One region of the Amycolatopsis sp. PS_44_ISF1 genome, then DNA from elsewhere that is predicted to be linked to it. Evidence: riboswitches for the same ligand, from Rfam matches in the RefSeq annotation. Region 1 holds a riboswitch; the other holds the start of a gene.
What was found. Region 1 has a riboswitch for thiamine pyrophosphate ahead of NYF13_RS11375 (thiamine ABC transporter substrate-binding protein). Riboswitches for the same ligand answer to the same signal wherever they lie in the genome.
Positions count from the first base shown of each region.

Region 1 (4,205 bases):
CGCGCGGCGCAGCGCGACCAGCACCACGCTGGCGAGCACGCCGACGGCCAGCGCGAGCAGAGTGGCGTCGGTGGCCGCGGCCAGTGAGTTCCGTGCCGCCGTCCACCCGGAGACCTGCAACGCGTCGTTCGCGCCGGTACCGGACAGCGCGCGGTACCCGGCGAAGCTCCAGCCCTCCGCGCCGGAGACCGACTCGGCCAGCAGGGCGGCGATCGGGGTCATCAGCAGCGCCAGCACCACCGCCGCGGCACCGACCGTCCACCACTCGCCGCCGCGCGGCCGGCGGGCCGTGGCCAGCGCGGACCGCAGCCGGACGGCGTTCTCCCGCCGCTTCCGCGCCACCGCGCCGAGGACCAGCGCCGCCAGCACGGCCGCGAACTGGACCAGCGAGAGCGCCGCCGCGCCCGAGAGGTCGAGCAGGTCGACCGTGCGCAGGTAGATCTCGGTCTCGAGGGTGCGGTACCGGCCGCCGCCGAGGATCAGGACCACGCCGAAACTGGTGGCGCAGAACAGGAACACCACCGCGGCGGCCGACGCGACGGCCGGGCCGAGCGCGGGCAGCGTCACCGTGCGGAAAGCCCGCCACGGCGACGCGCCCAACGCCCGGGCCGCTTCCGTCGCCCGCGGGTCGAGGTGCGACCACAGCCCGGACACGGTCCGCGCGACCACGGCGACGTTGAAGAAGGCGTTGGCCAGTACCAGCGGCAGCACGCCACCGTCCGGCCAGATCGCGCGGAAGGCGAGGCCGACCACGACCGTCGGCAGCACGAAGGGCACCAGCACCAGCGTGCGCGCGAGCCCGACGCCGGGCAGCCGCACGCGGGCGAGCAGGTACGCCACCGGCAACCCGGCCAGCACCGCGACGACCGTCGACGCCGCCGCGCTGGCCAGGGTGAACCCGGCGAGCTGCCAGGTCCGCGCGTCACCGAGCACGGTGCCGACGCCGCCCGCGGAGAACCCGCGGCCGACGATCGCCACCACCGGCCAGGCGAAGAACACCACCAGGAACGCGACGGGCCCCAGCCCGAGCAGCACGAGCCCGGCGGTGCGGAACGTGCGCGCCGGGGTCAGGCCCCCATGAGCGAGCGCCATGCACCGATCCACTTCTCGCGGCCGGCCTGCACCTGCTCGGCGGGCAACGTGGCCGGCGTCGTCGGCAGCGGCGCCACCTGCGCCCAGCCCGCAGGCAGAGCGACCCCCTCACGCGCCGGGTAGACGTACATGTTGGCCGCCACCGTGGCCTGGAACTGCTGGGAGAGCAGGAAATCGACCACCTTCTGCGCTTGCGGGGCCTGCTTGCTGCCGCTCAGCACGCCCGCGTACTCGACCTGGCGGTAGCAGGTGTCGAGCAGCGCCTTGGTGCGCGCTTTGCCGTCGCCGCCCACCTCGGCGGCGGGCGAGGACGCGTACGAGACCACGATGGGCCGCGGGCCCTTGCCCGAGGAGCCGGAGAAGTCCTTGGTGTAGGCCTCTTCCCAGCCACTGTCGACCTTGAGGCCGTTGGCCTTCAGCTTCGTCCAGTACTCCGGCCAGCCCTGCTCGCCGAACTTCGCGACGGTGCCCAGCAGGAAGGCCAGCCCGGGCGACGCGGTGGCCGGGTCCTCGGCCACGGTCAGGTCCTTGTACTTCGGATCAGCCAGGTCTTCGTAGGTCTTCGGCTCAGGCAGACCCCGCCCGGCGAAGTAGCCGGAGTCGACGTTCACGCAGACGTCGCCGAGGTCCACGGCGGAAAGCCGGTGCTCGGGATCCACGGCGTAGCGCTGCGAACCGCGGTCGGCCTCCGGGCTGGTGTAGGTCTGGAAGACGCCCTCACCGAGCGCCCGCGAGGCGAACGTCGAATCGACGCCGTAGGCCACGTCGCCGATCGGGTTGGCCTTCGTGAGCACCAGCTTGTTGGTGAGCTCCCCGGCGTCGCCGTACTTGACGACCTTCAGCTTGAGGCCGGCCCGGCGCTGGAACGCGTCGAGCACGTCCTGCGGCGCGACGAACGAGTTGTGCGTGACGAGCGTGACCTCGGGGGTCGCCTGGGCGTCGCCGCCGGAGCCACTGGACAACGAGCAGGCACTCGCCAGCACGGCGACCGTGGCCACCACCGGCGCGGTGCGTGCGGTCCGCGGGTTCATCTGCCCTCCTGCACTGGCCGACGGCAGGAGAACGGGCCTCCCTGCGCCGGCATGATCCGGATCCAGGTGCGAACGGTCGCGGGTCTCGGGCCCCGCCTCTCAGCCCGGCGTACCGGACTCCCGTGGCAACCGTGCAGCGTAGCCGAGACAGGGCCACCATGGGTCGGATGGCAGAGATCTTGGACGGCCCGCGGGCCGACGCGGCCCTGACCGAACTGACGGACTGGCACCGCACGGACGTGACCATCGCCCGCACGGTGTCACTGGCCAGCTTCCCCGAAGCGATCGCCGTGGTGGACCGCGTCGCCGTGCTGGCCGAGGCCGCCGACCACCACCCGGACATCGACATCCGCTGGCGCACGCTCACCTTCCGGCTCAGCACCCACTCCGAAGGGGCCCTGACGACGAAGGACTTCGCACTGGCGCGCCAGATCGACGAGGTGATCGCAGCCCTCTGACCTGGTGTGATCTCCGATACGACGGCACCACGAACGGCTCCCCGGCGCGTCTCCCCCACGAAGCTTCACCGACGCAGGGAGGACAACGGGATGACTCAGGCAATCGTGGTGGGAGCCATCTCCTTCGGCCTGATGGTCACGGCCGCGGGCGGTGTGCTCTGGCACACCGTGCGTAACCGGCGTGATCTCGGCCACAGGCAGTAACACCGTTCATGATCGAGGCGCTAATCCAGCGGAACACGCCGGCCCTCGCCCCGCTAGGACACCTCATGAACAACGCGTCCGCCGCCCTCACCAGCACCCAGCGCGCGTGGGTGACCACGTTCGCCACGGCCGTCACCCTGCTCTCCGTCCTGGTGCTCGGCCTGCTCGGCTGAGCCTCACGCACCCCTGGCCGGTCCGGTCCCTGCCGGACCGGCCATAGCGCTCCGCTCGACCTGAGCGATGGCGCGGTCAGCAGGTCGCTCGTGCTCTTGAGCCTGCTCTTCGCCGAATTTCGGGGCCAGGTCGGCTACACGTTGAACCGGAACTCGACCACGTCGCCGTCCGCCATCAGGTAGTCCTTGCCTTCCATGCGCACCTTGCCCGCGGCCCGCGCGACGGACATCGAGCCCGCCTCCATCAGGTCCGCGTACGAAACGATCTCCGCCTTGATGAAGCCGCGCTCGAAGTCCGTGTGGATGACGCCGGCGGCCTGGGGGGCGGTGGCGCCCTGGGGAATCGTCCAGGCGCGGGATTCCTTCGGGCCGGCCGTGAGGTAGGTCTGCAGGCCCAGGGTGTGGAAGCCCGCGCGGGCGAGGGCGTGCAGGCCCGGCTCGAGCTGGCCCACGGACTCCAGCAGCTCGCGGACGGACTCCTCGTCGTCCAGCTCCAGCAGCTCCGCTTCGACCTTCGCATCGAGGAACACCGCGTCGGCCGGGGCGACGAGCTTGGTCAGCTCCTCGCGGCGGGCCTCGTCGGTCAGGATCGATTCGTCCGCGTTGAAGACGTACAGGAAGGGCTTGGTGGTCAGCAGGCTCAGCTCCCGCAGCGCCTCGAAGTCCACCTCCTTCTGCGCCTGGAACAGGGTGCGCCCGGCGTCGAGGAGCTCTTTCGCCTTCTGCGCGTTGTCCAGCGCCGCCTTGTTCTCCTTCTTCGTCCGGGCTTCCTTCTCCAGCCGCGGCAGCGCCTTGTCCAGGGTCTGCAGGTCGGCGAGGATCAGCTCGGTGTTGATCGTCTCGATGTCACTGGACGGGTCGATCCGGCCGTCCACGTGGATCACGTCCGGATCGTCGAACACCCGGATGACCTGGCAGATCGCGTTGGCCTCGCGGATGTTGGCCAGGAACTTGTTGCCCAGCCCGGCCCCCTCGGAGGCACCCTTCACGATGCCCGCGATGTCCACAAAGGACACCACGGCCGGCACCGTCTTCTCCGAGTCGTACAGCTTCGCCAGCTCGTCCAGCCGCGGGTCCGGCAGCGGCACCACGCCGACGTTGGGCTCGATCGTCGCGAACGGGTAGTTCGCCGCGAGCACGTCGTTGCGGGTCAGCGCGTTGAACAGGGTGGACTTGCCGACGTTGGGCAGGCCGACGATACCGAGGGTCAGACTCACGACCGGTAAGTCTACGGGTCCCGCCCCCGG
Region 1 covers NZ_JANUXO010000001.1:2,483,384-2,487,588, reverse strand. Annotated here, with positions in the region: gene NYF13_RS11380 (iron ABC transporter permease) at 1-1,092, opposite strand, end outside; gene NYF13_RS11375 (thiamine ABC transporter substrate-binding protein) at 1,068-2,123, opposite strand; TPP riboswitch at 2,145-2,257, opposite strand; gene NYF13_RS11370 (4a-hydroxytetrahydrobiopterin dehydratase) at 2,291-2,581, shown strand; gene ychF (redox-regulated ATPase YchF) at 3,093-4,175, opposite strand.

Region 2 (4,205 bases), 480 kb from region 1:
CTCCGGCTCCACGCCGTAGACCCGGGCGCCCGGGCACCGCGCCTTGATCGCCGTGCCGACGCCGGCGGCGAGGCCGCCCCCGCTGACGGGCACCAGCACGGTGTCGACCTCCGGCAGGTCGGCGGCGATCTCCAGGCCGATCGTGCCCTGCCCGGCGATCACGTCGCGGTGGTCGAACGGCGGGATCAGGGTGAGTCCGCGCGCCTCGGCGATGGCGTGGGCGGCGCTCTCCCGCTCGGCGATGGGCACCTCGACCACCTCGGCGCCCCAGCCGAGGGTGGCTTCCACCTTGATCCGCGGGGTCACGTCCGGCACCACGATCACGGCCGGGATCCCGAAGGACTGCGCCGAGCAGGCCACCGCCTGCGCGTGGTTGCCGCTGGAGTAGGCGACGACGCCGCGCCGGCGCTCGGCCTCGTCCAGCGCGGCGATCGCGTTGTGCGCACCGCGGATCTTGAACGCGCCGACCGGCTGGAGGCTCTCGGGTTTCACCCACAGCTCACCGGAAACCCAGGACTGGCGGAGCAAGGGCGTGCGCACGGCGGTGCCGGCGACCCGCTGGGCCGCCGCTTCGATTTCGGGGATCGTCACGAGTTGCATGTGGTGATTATGTCAGGGGATGGTGAGCTTTAGACCGTCCACTATGGATAGTCAACGTGGCGTCGCTCACCTCTGGGCAACGAAGGGAGTGCTCCGGACGACTTACTCGTTGGAACCGGTAAGGAAAAATGGGCGGGACAAGCAGATCGGAATCATGAGCGAGGAGCAAGAGAAAACGTCCGGGACGGAGACGAAGAAGGGGCTGCGGCTGACGCCGGTGCTCGCCGCCGCGCTGGCCGCGGTGACGGCGGCCCTGCTCGGATCGACCCTCGGCGTGGCCGGGACCGTGGTCGGCGCCGGGGTGGCCAGCATCGTCACCACGGTCGGCAGCGAGCTGTACCTGCGCTCGCTGCAGCGCACGCGCGACGCCGCGCTGAAGGCGCGCTCCGTGCTGGCCACGGCCGGGCAGCGGCGCGCGACCGGCGTCGGCGGGCTGGAGCCGGTGGAAGACCCGGCCCAGCTGCCGACCCAGTACCTGTCGACCCGCGTTCCCGATCCGTCCGAGATGCCGACGGTGCGGCTCCCCAAGCCCTCCGGGCCGGAGGAGACCGAGCCGGAGGCGGGCGGCTCACTGGCCGAGCGGCTCCGGAAGCTGCGCTGGCCCCTGGTCATCGGCACCAGCGTGATCGCCACGGCCGTCGCGATCGTCTTCATGCTCAGCCTGGAGGGCGTCACGGGGGGCCGGGCCGGGGCGAACTTCTACCACGACCCGGGCACCAGCCAGCAGCAGAAGCAGGACGACCGCACCCCGGACACGACGCAGAACACCGCGCCGCCGCGTGAGACCTCGTCCGGCGAGCCGACGTCTTCAGCGGAGCCGACCTCTTCGTCCACGCCCACGAGCCGGCCGTCGTCGGACAGCGAACCGTCGACCAGTTCGACGCCGAGCACCGGCAGCTCCCAGTCGCCGACCCAACGGAGCCAGCCCACTTCGCCGGGCGGCCAGCCGACGAAGGCCAATCCCTGACGGTTTCGGCCCTGACGGTTCAGCCCAGGCGGCGCTTCAACGCCTGGGCGGCCGCCTTCGGGTCTTCGGCCCCGGTGATCGCGCGGACCACCACGATCCGCGTGGCGCCGGCGTCGAGGACCTCGGGCAGCCGGTCGGAGTCGATCCCGCCGATGGCGAACCACGGCCGCCGCGGCCCGTCCGCCGCGGTCGCGCGCACCAGGTCGAGGCCGGGGGCGAAGCGGCCGGGCTTGGTCGGCGTCGGCCAGCACGGACCGGTGCAGAAGTAGTCCACGCCGTCCTCGGCGGCGGCCGCGCGAGCCTGCTCGACCGAGTGCGTCGAGCGGCCGATGACCACCTCTTCGCCCAGGATCCGGCGCGCGAGCGGCACCGGGATGTCGTCCTGGCCCAGGTGGAACACGTCGGCCTCGACGGCCAGCGCGACGTCGGCGCGGTCGTTCACCGACAGCAGCGCGCCATGGCGCCGGCAGGCTTCGGCGAGCACTTCCAGCGCCGCGATCTCCTGCTTGGCTTCGAGCGGCGCGCCGTCCGTCTTGTCGCGAAGCTGGACGACGTCGACGCCGCCGGCGAGCGCGGCGTCGACGAACTCGGCCAGGTCGCCGCGGGACGAGCGGGCGTCGGTGCACAGGTACAGGCGGGCTTCGGCCAGACGGGCGCGGATCCGGTCTCCGGTCAGGGCGGGCATGGCGGCGACGTTACCCGCGCGCTACGGTGGAGCCGTCCGCACGGGAGCCCGGGCACGGGCTGAGAGGGAGCTGAGCGCTCCGACCGTGGAACCTGATCCGGGTCATGCCGGCGCAGGGAGCGTGATCCCTTGAGCGAGAACCTGACCGTCGTCGGCGGCGGCGTGATCGGGCTGTCCGCGGCCTGGCGGGCGGCCCGGCGCGGCCACCGGGTCACGGTCTTCGACCCCGAACCCGCGCGCGGCGGGGCGTCCTGGCTGGCCGGTGGCATGCTGGCGCCGGTGACCGAGGCGTGGCCCGGTGAAGAGCACGTGCTGAGCCTCGGCGAGCAGTCGTTGCGGCGCTGGCCCGAGTTCGCCCGCGAGCTGGCCGCCGAGGGCACCGATCCGGGCCTGGCCGCGCACGGGACGCTGGTGGTCGCGTTCGACCGCGCCGACGCCGGGCACCTGGACATCCTGGCCGGCTACCTGCGCTCGCTGGGCCGCGACGTCGAGCGGCTGACCGGGCGCGAGGCGCGGCGGCGGGCGCCGGGGATCGGCGCCGTCCGCGGCGGCCTGCACGTGCCGGGTGACCTGGCCGTGGACAACCGCGCCCTGCTCACCGCCCTGCTCGACGCGTGCGTCCGGCGGGGGGTGGAGTTCCGCCGGTCCCGCGTGGACCACCTCGACGGTCTCGGGCCCGTGGTGCTGGCCGCCGGGGCCTGGACCGGGCGGCTGCACCCGCGGCTGGCGGAGGCGGTCCGGCCGTTGAAGGGCGAGATCCTGCGGCTGCGCCCGCGCCGGGACTGCCTGCCGCCCCCGCCCTGCACCGTGCGCGCGGTGGTCGAGGGGCGGCCGATCTACCTGGTCCCGCGCGCCGACGGCGAACTGGTGCTGGGCGCGACGCAGTACGAAGCGGGCTTCGACCGGGCCGTGACCGCCCGTGGGGTCCGTGAGCTGCTGGAGGGCGCGGAACGGATCCTGCCCGGCATCACCGAGTACGAGCTGGTCGAGATCGCGGCCGGGCTGCGGGCCGGGAGCCACGACGCGCTGCCGTACGTCGGGGAGCTGTCCGACGGGGTCTTCGCCGCGACCGGGCACCACCGCAACGGGCTGTTGATGGCGCCGGTGACCGCGGACGCCGTGGTCGCGTGGCTGGACGGGCAGCCGCCGCCGGAGGCGATCCGAGTGGCCACCCCCGCCCGTTTGCCGGACAAGGAGCGAGTCTGATGGAGATCGAGGTCAACGGGAGCCGGTGCGAGTTCCCGGACGGCGCCACGGTGGCCGACGTGCTCGACGCGCGGGGGATCGCGCGCCCGGGCGTGGCCGTCGCGGTGAACGGCGAGGTCGTCCCGCGCGGGGCGTGGCCGGGCTCGGTGGTGCCGAAGGGCGCGAGCGTCGACGTGCTGACCGCGGTGCAGGGGGGATGAGCGTGGCGGACGGGGACCAGCTCGTCATCGGCGAGCACAAGCTCTCTTCCCGGCTGATCATCGGCACCGGGGGCGCGGCCAACCTCGCGGTGCTGGAGCGCGCGCTGCTCGCTTCCGGCACCGAGCTGACGACGGTCGCGATGCGCAAGGCGGACACCGGTGGCGGCTCCGGGGTGCTGGCCCTGCTCCGCCGCCTGGGCATCGGCCTGCTGCCGAACACCGCGGGCTGCCGGACGGCGGCGGAAGCGGTGCTGACCGCGCGGCTGGCGCGCGAGGCGCTGGAGACCGACCTGGTGAAACTGGAGGTGCACGCCGACGACCGCACCCTGCTGCCCGACCCGATCGAGACGTTGGACGCGGCGGAACAGCTGGTCGCGGACGGGTTCACGGTGCTCGTGTACACCAACGACGACCCGGTGCTCGCGCTGCGCCTGGAGGAGGCGGGCTGCGCTGCGGTGATGCCGCTGGGCGCCCCGATCGGCACGGCCCTGGGCATCCGGAACCCGCACAACATCGAGCTGATCGTCTCGCGCGCGTCGGTGCCGGT
Region 2 covers NZ_JANUXO010000001.1:2,001,076-2,005,280, forward strand. Annotated here, with positions in the region: gene NYF13_RS09120 (threonine/serine dehydratase) at 1-600, opposite strand, end outside; gene NYF13_RS09125 (hypothetical protein) at 755-1,567, shown strand; gene thiE (thiamine phosphate synthase) at 1,587-2,252, opposite strand; TPP riboswitch at 2,283-2,388, shown strand; gene thiO (glycine oxidase ThiO) at 2,382-3,458, shown strand; gene thiS (sulfur carrier protein ThiS) at 3,458-3,658, shown strand; gene NYF13_RS09145 (thiazole synthase) at 3,655-4,205, shown strand, end outside.
Region 2: it holds a riboswitch for thiamine pyrophosphate, as region 1 does, so the genes downstream of both, thiO (glycine oxidase ThiO) here and NYF13_RS11375 (thiamine ABC transporter substrate-binding protein) in region 1, are expected to answer to the same signal.